Regions from separate parts of the Streptomyces sp. NPDC053069 genome, predicted to be linked through region 4. Evidence: riboswitches for the same ligand, from Rfam matches in the RefSeq annotation. Region 4 holds a riboswitch; each other region holds the start of a gene.
The links. Region 4 has a riboswitch for cyclic di-AMP ahead of ACIGXP_RS31370 (transglycosylase family protein). Riboswitches for the same ligand answer to the same signal wherever they lie in the genome.
Positions count from the first base shown of each region.

Region 1: linked by a shared signal. The riboswitch ahead of ACIGXP_RS33645 (transglycosylase SLT domain-containing protein) and the one ahead of ACIGXP_RS31370 (transglycosylase family protein) in region 4 are both predicted to bind cyclic di-AMP.
Region 2: linked by a shared signal. The riboswitch ahead of ACIGXP_RS03970 (NlpC/P60 family protein) and the one ahead of ACIGXP_RS31370 (transglycosylase family protein) in region 4 are both predicted to bind cyclic di-AMP.
Region 3: linked by a shared signal. The riboswitch ahead of ACIGXP_RS08745 (peptidoglycan DD-metalloendopeptidase family protein) and the one ahead of ACIGXP_RS31370 (transglycosylase family protein) in region 4 are both predicted to bind cyclic di-AMP.

Region 1 covers NZ_JBITZN010000018.1:155,715-157,906, reverse strand. The annotation lists gene ACIGXP_RS33650 (polyprenyl synthetase family protein) at 1-337, opposite strand, end outside; cyclic di-AMP (ydaO/yuaA leader) riboswitch at 914-1,087, shown strand; gene ACIGXP_RS33645 (transglycosylase SLT domain-containing protein) at 1,093-1,581, shown strand; gene ACIGXP_RS33640 (HAD family hydrolase) at 1,734-2,192, opposite strand, start outside.
Region 2 covers NZ_JBITZN010000002.1:73,999-76,190, forward strand. The annotation lists gene ACIGXP_RS03970 (NlpC/P60 family protein) at 1-901, opposite strand, end outside; cyclic di-AMP (ydaO/yuaA leader) riboswitch at 909-1,079, opposite strand; gene pcrA (DNA helicase PcrA) at 1,302-2,192, shown strand, end outside.
Region 3 covers NZ_JBITZN010000003.1:374,146-376,337, reverse strand. The annotation lists gene ACIGXP_RS08750 (alpha-galactosidase) at 1-579, shown strand, start outside; cyclic di-AMP (ydaO/yuaA leader) riboswitch at 887-1,042, shown strand; gene ACIGXP_RS08745 (peptidoglycan DD-metalloendopeptidase family protein) at 1,047-1,973, shown strand; gene ACIGXP_RS08740 (SGNH/GDSL hydrolase family protein) at 2,137-2,192, shown strand, end outside.
Region 4 covers NZ_JBITZN010000016.1:93,018-95,209, forward strand. The annotation lists gene ACIGXP_RS31370 (transglycosylase family protein) at 156-857, opposite strand; cyclic di-AMP (ydaO/yuaA leader) riboswitch at 862-1,035, opposite strand; gene ACIGXP_RS31375 (transglycosylase family protein) at 1,218-2,192, opposite strand, start outside.

The DNA of each region.
Region 1 (2,192 bases), on a different contig from region 4:
AGCGGGTGTTGGCGCTGTCCACGCCACGCCGTACGGCCGCCTCGTCCATGACGTCGTCGTGGTACAGCGTGGCGAGGTGGGTCAGCTCCACGACCACGGCCGACGGCACGATGCCCGGCGCGTAGGGGTCGCCGAACTGGGCCGCGAGCATCACGAGCAGCGGCCGGAACCGCTTCCCGCCGGCCCGTACCAGGTGCTGCGCGGCCTCCGTGATGAACGGGACCTCGCTCTTGGTGGCCTCGAGCAAGCCTTCCTCGACAGCCGTCAATCCGGCCTGGACATCGGCTTCCAGAGCCTGGTCCCGCACGCTCAGCCCGAACGGCCCGACGACGGTCACGAGGGGTCTCCTGTCTGCTGGTGTCTGCTGGCGATTACACGGTTTGTCGATAGGTCGCTGCCATCACTCAAGTCAGCGTATCCGGTCCTCTTTCGATCACCGATAGCGCCCACCGGTCCAGCCTGGGAGGTATCGGGTCATGACCGGGATGCTTTTGATCAAGCGATATGAACGTATATTTATCGACTTAACGGGAATCTGTCCGCTTTGTCGCGAGACGAGAGGCGAGCGGAGTAACGCCTGCACCTTCCTCTCCCGGGACAACGACGGGCGCCAGGTCGCGGGTTCCGCCATCCAGTCGACCCACCTGAATCCCCCATGTCCGACTTGAAGCGTTTTGCTATTTCGTGAGTTGGGTCACGAGCACCCGTCGGCACCCCATCCCCGTCGACCCCGCCTTCTCCCCTTGGCCCACTGGCGAGTTGAGGGTTGGCAACCGCAAAGGATCAAGCGCCTCATAGGGCATAGATCAAGGTCAAATAGGACGTTGTGTGAATCCGGTACTTGTTTCCGACATGTGCTCTCGCATACGTTCCGGGCCGTCGGGCGGACGCCGAATCCTGCCACCGCCCGCATAACCATCCACGGACTCATCCGTATGGCAGGAGCGGGGGACCCAGGTAAGTCGCCGGGCCGGACGGCACACGTCGCACCGGAACGGCTAGGGGTGAAGCCGTGCCTTCCCGGGCACGGTCGGGCACCTCCCCGCCCGAACCCGACAGCTCACCTCGCAGGCGCCGGAGAGGAACTTCCCCATGCCTGCTGCCGCTCAGCACCGCCGTACCCGGAACAACCGCATCGTCCGCGCCCTCGCCGCCGCCGGTACCGGTGCCGCCGTCCTCGCCCTGCCGCTCATCGGGGCGACCAGCGCCTCCGCCGCGACCCCGGCCGCCACCACGGTCTCCACCACCCCCGCCGGTTACCCGAACACCCTTGACGGCTGGATCCGCGAGTCCCTCGCGATCATGGCCCAGAAGGGCATCCCGGGCAGCTACAACGGCATCTACCGCAACATCATGCGGGAGTCCTCGGGCAACCCCAACGCCATCAACCTCTGGGACTCCAACGCCGCCAAGGGCATCCCGTCCAAGGGCCTGCTCCAGGTCATCGACCCGACGTTCAACGCGTACCACGTGGCCGGAACCTCCTTCAACATCTACGACCCGGTCGCGAACATCACCGCCGCCTGCAACTACGCGGCCAAGCGGTACGGGTCGATCGACAACGTCTTCGGCGCGTACTGACAGCTCCGCCGGCCGGCAGGCGGGACGGACACCGGCCGCCCGGCACGCCCCCGCACCTGACGGACGGGGGCGTGCCGGGCGGCCGCCGTGCATCCTCCGGGCCTGCGCCGGACGGCCGCGTACTGAAGGGCCGGCCAGTCGGTCGGTGCCGGTCAGCCGGTCGGAAACAGTCTTTCGAGGACGACGGCGATGCCGTCGTCCTCGTTCGACAGGGTGACCTCGTCGGCCACCGCCTTGAGTTCGGGGTGCGCGTTGGCCATGGCGACCCCGTGTCCGGCCCAGTCGAACATCGGGATGTCGTTGGGCATGTCGCCGAACGCCAGGGCCTCCTCCGCGGCGATCCCGAGCCGCTCGGCGGCCAGCGCGAGGCCGGTCGCCTTGGTCACCCCGGACGGCTGCAGCTCCACGGTTCCCGGCCCCGACATGGTGACCGTCGCCAGCGAGCCGACCACCGCGCGCGCGACCGACGCCAACTCGTCGTCGGACAGCTCGGCATGGCGCAACAGCACCTTGCTGATGGGCTCGCACCACAGGTCGTCGCGCCGGCCGACCCGTACCGCGGGCAGGGTCGGGTGCGGCATCAGATAGCCCGGCTCGATGAGCGTGAGCCC
Region 2 (2,192 bases), on a different contig from region 4:
CCGGCCCGGTGGCGCCCCACACATACGGCTTGCCGATCTGTGCGCGGGCGAAGGCGATCGCCTTCTCGGCCTTCGTGCCGTCCGAACTGGGGGCCGTGGACCCGGTCGAGCCGGAGCCCGTCGAACCGGATCCGGACGACGAGGAGGAGGATGACGACGACGAGGACGGCGACGAAGCGGCTTGCTGCTGGGCTGCCTGCCGCTTCGCCAGCTCGGCCGCCTTGCGTGCCGCCTCCTGCTGCTTCTCCCGCTCGATGGCGGCCAGCCGCGCCTTCTCCTGGGCCGTCAGCTGTGACAGCAGCTTGCGCGCGGAGGCGAGTTTCTTCTGGACGGTCGCCTTGGCGGTCTTCAGGTCGTGCTGCGAGTCGGTCAGCGTCCGCAGGCTCTCCGCTGCCTCCCGCCGTTTCCTCATGGTCGCGGCCTGCTCGCCGATGTAGCCGTCGACCGCGCTCTTCTCCCGCGAGGTCAGCCGGTTCATCAGCTGGCTTTGGTCGAAGTAGTCCTGCGGGCTGTCCGCGAGCAGGAAGGTGGCCGTGTCGGGTGCGGCGGCGCCGGTGCGGTACTGGGCCGCGGCGAAGGAACCCAGCTCCTCCCGGGCCTTGTTGAGGCGTTCGGTACGCCGGGCGACGTCGTCGCGCAGGGCGTCGACGCGGCCCCGCTGCTTTCCTGTCCGCTCCTTGGCCGCGTTGTACTTCTCGGTCGCCGACTCCGCCTGGCGGTAGAGGTCGTCGACCTTCTTCTCGACCTCCTCCAGGCTCGGCTTGGCGTGATCGGTACCCGGGGTGGCCTCTGCGGTCTGCGAGAGCACGGCCATGGAGGTGAGGGCGGCGGTGGCGAGGGCGGGGGTGCGCAGGCCCGTCCCGATGGCCCCGCCGGGGCGCGTCTTGCGGTGCGACGCCAAGGGAGGCGACTCCTTCCAGTGAGCCGCCTACCGGGTTAGCTGTCGGGTTCGGGCGGCGGTTCGGAAGGGTTGCCCTACGGCCTCGTCCCGGGCGGGAGTCGGCCGATTCACCCCAGGATTCGGTGGGTCCCCGGCTCCGGGCGCCGTGCGGGCGCGCCGGACTCGGCGGAGGCCGCGCACGCGGCCTGACGGCAACCTAGCCAACCGGTGTGACTAGTGTGAAGGTTGGTGCGTGATATGTCCGATACATTTTCGTGATCCGGCGTCGGGATCACGTCCACGTCATCGGGTGATTCCGCAGCGTCAGGGCCGTGCCTCAGGATGTCCGCCGCTTCGCCGGTCGGCCATCTTGCCGGGACGGCGACCGGTTGTCGGTGGGGCGCCCTAGACTCGTAGAGCGATGAGCAGCCTCTTTGACGACAGCTTCCTGGCGGACCTCCAGCCCCCTCGCGGGCGCGAGGAGGAGCCCCCGCCGCCGCCCGAGGACGATCACGCTCCGGAGTCGATTCCGGACGATCTGTTCGGCGGGAAGTTCGACGTGCCGCCGGACCGGGACGCCTACTACCGCGACGGCGCCCCCCGCCCCGCGCTCGACGCGGCGGCCCTCCTGGAAGGGCTGAACGACAACCAGCGTGCCGCGGTCGTGCACGCCGGCTCGCCGCTGCTCATCGTCGCCGGCGCCGGCTCCGGCAAGACGCGTGTGCTCACCCACCGCATTGCCCACCTCCTCGCCGAGCGGCACGTGCACCCGGGCCAGATCCTCGCGATCACCTTCACCAACAAGGCCGCGGGCGAGATGAAGGAGCGCGTCGAGCAGCTCGTCGGCCCGCGCGCGCACGCGATGTGGGTGATGACCTTCCACAGCGCGTGCGTGCGCATCCTGCGCCGCGAGAGCAAGAAGCTCGGCTTCACGTCGTCGTTCTCGATCTACGACGCCGCGGACTCGAAGCGCCTGATGGCCCTGGTCTGCCGCGACCTGGACCTCGACCCCAAGCGCTTCCCGCCGAAGTCCTTCAGCGCCAAGATCAGCAACCTGAAGAACGAGCTGATCGACGAGGAGGACTTCGCCGCCCAGGCCACCGACGGCTTCGAGAAGACCCTCGCCCAGGCCTACGCCCTGTACCAGTCGCGGCTGCGCGAGGCGAACGCCCTCGACTTCGACGACCTGATCATGACGACGGTCAACCTGCTGCGTGCCTTCCCGGACGTGGCCGAGCACTACCGCCGCCGCTTCCGGCACGTCCTGGTCGACGAGTACCAGGACACCAACCACGCCCAGTACGCGCTGGTA
Region 3 (2,192 bases), on a different contig from region 4:
GACCTCGGCGTCATGAGCCGCACCGACCAGGTGTGGACCTCCGACAACACCGACCCGCTGGACCGGCTCGCCATCCAGCACGGCTTCAGTCAGATCCACCCGGCCCGGATCATGGCCGCCTGGGTCACGGACAGCCCGAACACCCAGCTCAACGGTCGGGTCAGTGGCCTGCGGTTCCGTTTCGTCAGCGCCATGGCGGGCGTGCTCGGGGTGGGCGGCGACCTCACCGAGTGGACCGATCAGGAACTGGCCGAGGCCCGGCAGTGGATCGATCTCTACAAGGAGATCCGGCCGGTCGTCCAGCAGGGCGACCTGTACCGGCTGCGACCTCCGGCCGGTGGACTGAGCGCCGTCCAGTACGTCCTGGGTGAGGAGACGGTGGTCCTCGCCTGGCTCCAGGCGCAGAGCCACGGCGAACCCGTGCCGGCGCTGCGCCTGCGCGGACTCGACCCGGCGGCGTCGTACGAATGTCGCGAAACGGGCGAAGTCCATCGCGGTGCCGTACTGCTGCACCACGGGCTGCGCGCCGGCCTCAAAGGTGACCTGGATGCAACGGTTATCCGCCTGTGCCGCATCTAATGCTTCTGCCCGAATTGGCGCCTTCATTCAAACTCGGAGTGAAATGCGGACTCATGGTCGGGTGCGCGTGAGGAGCGTCATATTCGTGACGGTGCGTGCCGCGTCATGTCCACGTAATTTCCTCGGTGAAGAGGGAATTTGAAGGGCCGTAACAGGTGGAAATGCACGGAGGGTGACGGCGAATTCCCGAATCCGATCTTCTGAAAGGCGAACGGCGGAAACCGACTGCTTGTTTCCCTGCGTCCCACCCGCTTACGTTCGCCACCGATCCGGACGGAACGCCGAATCCTGCCGCCGCCCGGAGCCCCACACACTTGACCCGTGTTCGGCAGGAGCGGGGGACCCATCAGGTACCACTGCCTGTCCGGTCTCCGCGACAGGCTCGGGGTGAAACCGTGCGCGCACGGCCGGGCAGCTCCAGCCCGAACCCGACAGCTCACCTCGCAGGCGCCGGAGAGGAATGCGCCATGCCTGGTAAGGGCAAGCACCGACGCCCCAAGACCCCGCGTCTTTCCCGCTCGATCGCCGTCGCCGGAACCGGTGGTGCCGCCCTGGCCCTCCCGCTCGTCGGAACCACCGGGGCGCATGCCGCCGGCACCGCGCAGTCCGTCTCCGCGCAGGCCGTGCAGTCCCTTCGGGCCCCGGTGCACAAGGCCGCCGCGCAGCCGGATTCCGGCGTCCGTACCTACACGGTGAAGACCGGCGACTGCCTTTCGGTGATCGCCGACGAGCAGCACGTGGCGGGCGGCTGGCACCGCCTCTACGCCGACAACCGGCAGGCCGTCGGCGACGACCCGTCGCTGATCCACCCCGGCCTGGAGCTCGCGCTCGGCAGGCAGGCCGCACCCACCCGCAGGCACGCCGCACCCACCCGCACCGAGCCCGCGGCCCCGAGCCGGTCGTCCGGCGGCTCGCACCGCTCCACGCCCCAGGCGGCCCCGGCGCCCAGGACCTCCGGCGCCGCCACGACGCCGGCCACCTCCACCGGCTTCACCCTCCCGGTCACGGGCGCCACCATCGGCACCGGTTACCACGTGGCCGGCAGCATGTGGTCCAGCGGCTACCACACGGGCGTCGATTTCGTCGTACCGACCGGCACCCCGGTCAAGGCCGTCGCCGCCGGGACGGTCGTCTCCGCCGGCTGGGGCGGCGCGTACGGCAACCAGGTCGTCCTCAGGCTGAACGACGGCCACTACGCGCAGTACGGCCACCTCTCCCGGCTCTCCGTCTCGCCCGGGCAGACCGTGACCGAGGGCCGGCAGGTCGGCCTGTCGGGCGCCACCGGCAACGTCACCGGCCCGCACCTGCACTTCGAGATCCGTACCACCCCCGACTACGGCTCCGACATCGACCCGGTCGGCTACCTCCGCGAGCACGGCGTCGCCGTCGTCTGAGGCTGTCCGTCCTTCGGCGTGTTCGCCCTGTTCCGGGTTGGCAAATCATTTAAGGGTGTCATATCTCACCGGCCGTCAACCCCTGCCTACGGTCGCGTAGGACACATCCAAAGGTGAATCATGGTCCGACGTGGCAGACGATTCGAAGAGTGACAACACATCAGTGATCGGGTCGTACGTGGCGGTGGGGGACAGCTTCACCGAGGGCGTCGGCGACCC
Region 4 (2,192 bases):
GAACAAAGGGTGGATGCAGAGGGCACACAGAAAAGGCGAGCGGCGCACGGAAAAGGCGGGGCGCAGAAAAGACCCCGCCCCGGCGCGTACGGGGGAACACGCGCCGGGGCGGGGAGCCCGTGGGGACGGAGGGCGGACCCGAAGGCCGCTGTCGCTTACTTCAGGTGCAGCTGCTGGCCCGGGTAGATGAGGTTGGCGTCCTCGACGATGTCCTTGTTCAGCTTGAACAGCTTCTGCCAGCCGCCGGCGACGTGGTGCTTCTCGGCGATGGTGCTGAGGGTGTCGCCCGTGACGACCTTGTACTCGCCGTCGCCCTTCTTGACCTTCTTGCCGGTCGGGGTGGTGACGGTCTTGCTCGCGGACGGGGCCGTGCGCTCGGCGGAGCGGGAGGCGGCCTGCTGGTCGGAGCGCGTGGTGGTGCTGGGCGCGGTGGTCTTCGACGAGGTGGTGTTCGAAGTGGTGCTGGGCGCGGAGCCGTTGTAGGCGGCGCTCGACAGGCCCGTGCCGCAGACCGGCCAGGCGCCCTTGCCCTGCGCGGCGAGGACCTTCTCGGCGACGGCTATCTGCTGCGCCTTGGTGGCCTGGTTGGCCTGCGGGGCGTAGGCGGTGCCGCCGTACGCGGCCCAGGTGGAGGCGGAGAACTGCAGACCGCCGTAGAAGCCGTTGCCGGTGTTGATGGACCAGTTGCCGCCCGACTCGCACTGGGCGACCGCGTCCCACTCGGAGGCGGTGGCGGCGGAGGCGTTGCCGGCCGCCATCAGCGGGGCGGCGACGGCGGCGCCGGTGACACCGGCGAGCGTGATGGCGCGGACGGCCTTGGACGGACGACGGTGCTTGCCCTTGCCGGAGAACAGCATGGATCGATCCCCTCACCGACGCCTGCGAGGTGAGCTGTCGGGTTCGGGCCGGTTGAGTTGCCCGGCCGCACGCTCGCTTGCGCGAGGTGCGGCTTCACCCCCAGCCGGTGCCGGCGTCAACCGCCGGGACCGGCACTTACCTTGGGTCCCCCGCTCCTGCCCACGGCGCTTGACGCGACGACTGTTCCCGGGCAACCGCTGGCAGGATTCGGCGTTGCGACTGCCGGGGCTCGTGGTGACGAGCGGTCCTGACCGTAGACACGTGATCGGGGGAATTTCAAAGACGATCAGGGCTTCTGAGACTCATCCCACACTTTCACCGAATCGGACATCAACGGCGAAACAGGGCGTCAACTGCCGCTACTTTGCACCCTTTTCGGAACCGACTTCCAGGGTCTGACCGGCGGTGATGTGGTTCGGGTCGGCGCCGATGACGCCCTTGTTCCCGTCGTAGAGCGCATGCCATCCGCCGTCGACGCCCAGGGAGTCGGCGATGGAGGCGAGGGTGTCCCCCTCGCGCACGGTGTAGGTGTCCGCCGCACGGCCGGCATGACGGCCGGAAGAGGGGGCGCTCTGACCGTTTGTCACGCTTTCGTCCGCACTGTCACCGCGGTGACGTCCGCCACTGCTGAGCGCGCCGGTGTCGACCAGACTCCAAGAACCGGCGGGCTGCTGGTAATTGTCCGATTCGTCGGTACCGGGGGTTGCCGTCGGCGAGCTGTCGCCGCCCTGCGAGTCGCCATTGCCGGACGAGCCGGGCGTGTCGGTCTTGTCGGACTTGGGGTTGCCGGTTCCGGTGGGGCCGCCGGTCGCGTCCGGGGTCTTCGTGGCGTGGTGGCTCTGGTGCGGAGACGGCGAGGCGCCGGAACCCGAGGGGGAGCCGGAGGAATCGGGGCCCGAGGAATCCGGACCGGAGGAGTCCGAACCGGAGGCGGAGTTGGCGCCCGAGTCGGTGCCCGAGTGAGAACCGGAACCGGATCCGGAGCCGGTCCCGGAGTTGGACGCGGACGAATCCGGCAGACCGGACGAGTCGGAGCTGCCGGCCGAGCCGGAGGTGTCACCCGGGCCACCGGTGTCACCCGACCCACCGGTGTCGCCGGGGTTGCCGACGCCGGTGTCGACATCGACCGAACCGGAGTCGGAGGTCAGTCCGGAGAGCACGGCGCAGGTGGCCCACGGCCTGGTGCCCTGGTCGGCCAGGATCTTCTCGGCGACGGCTATCTGCTGCGAGCGGCTGGCCTGGTCGGCGCTGTCGGCGTACTGCGTGCCGCCGTACTTGCCCCAGTCGTCCAAGGAGATCTGCAGGCCGCCGTAGTAGCCGTTCCCGGTGTCCGC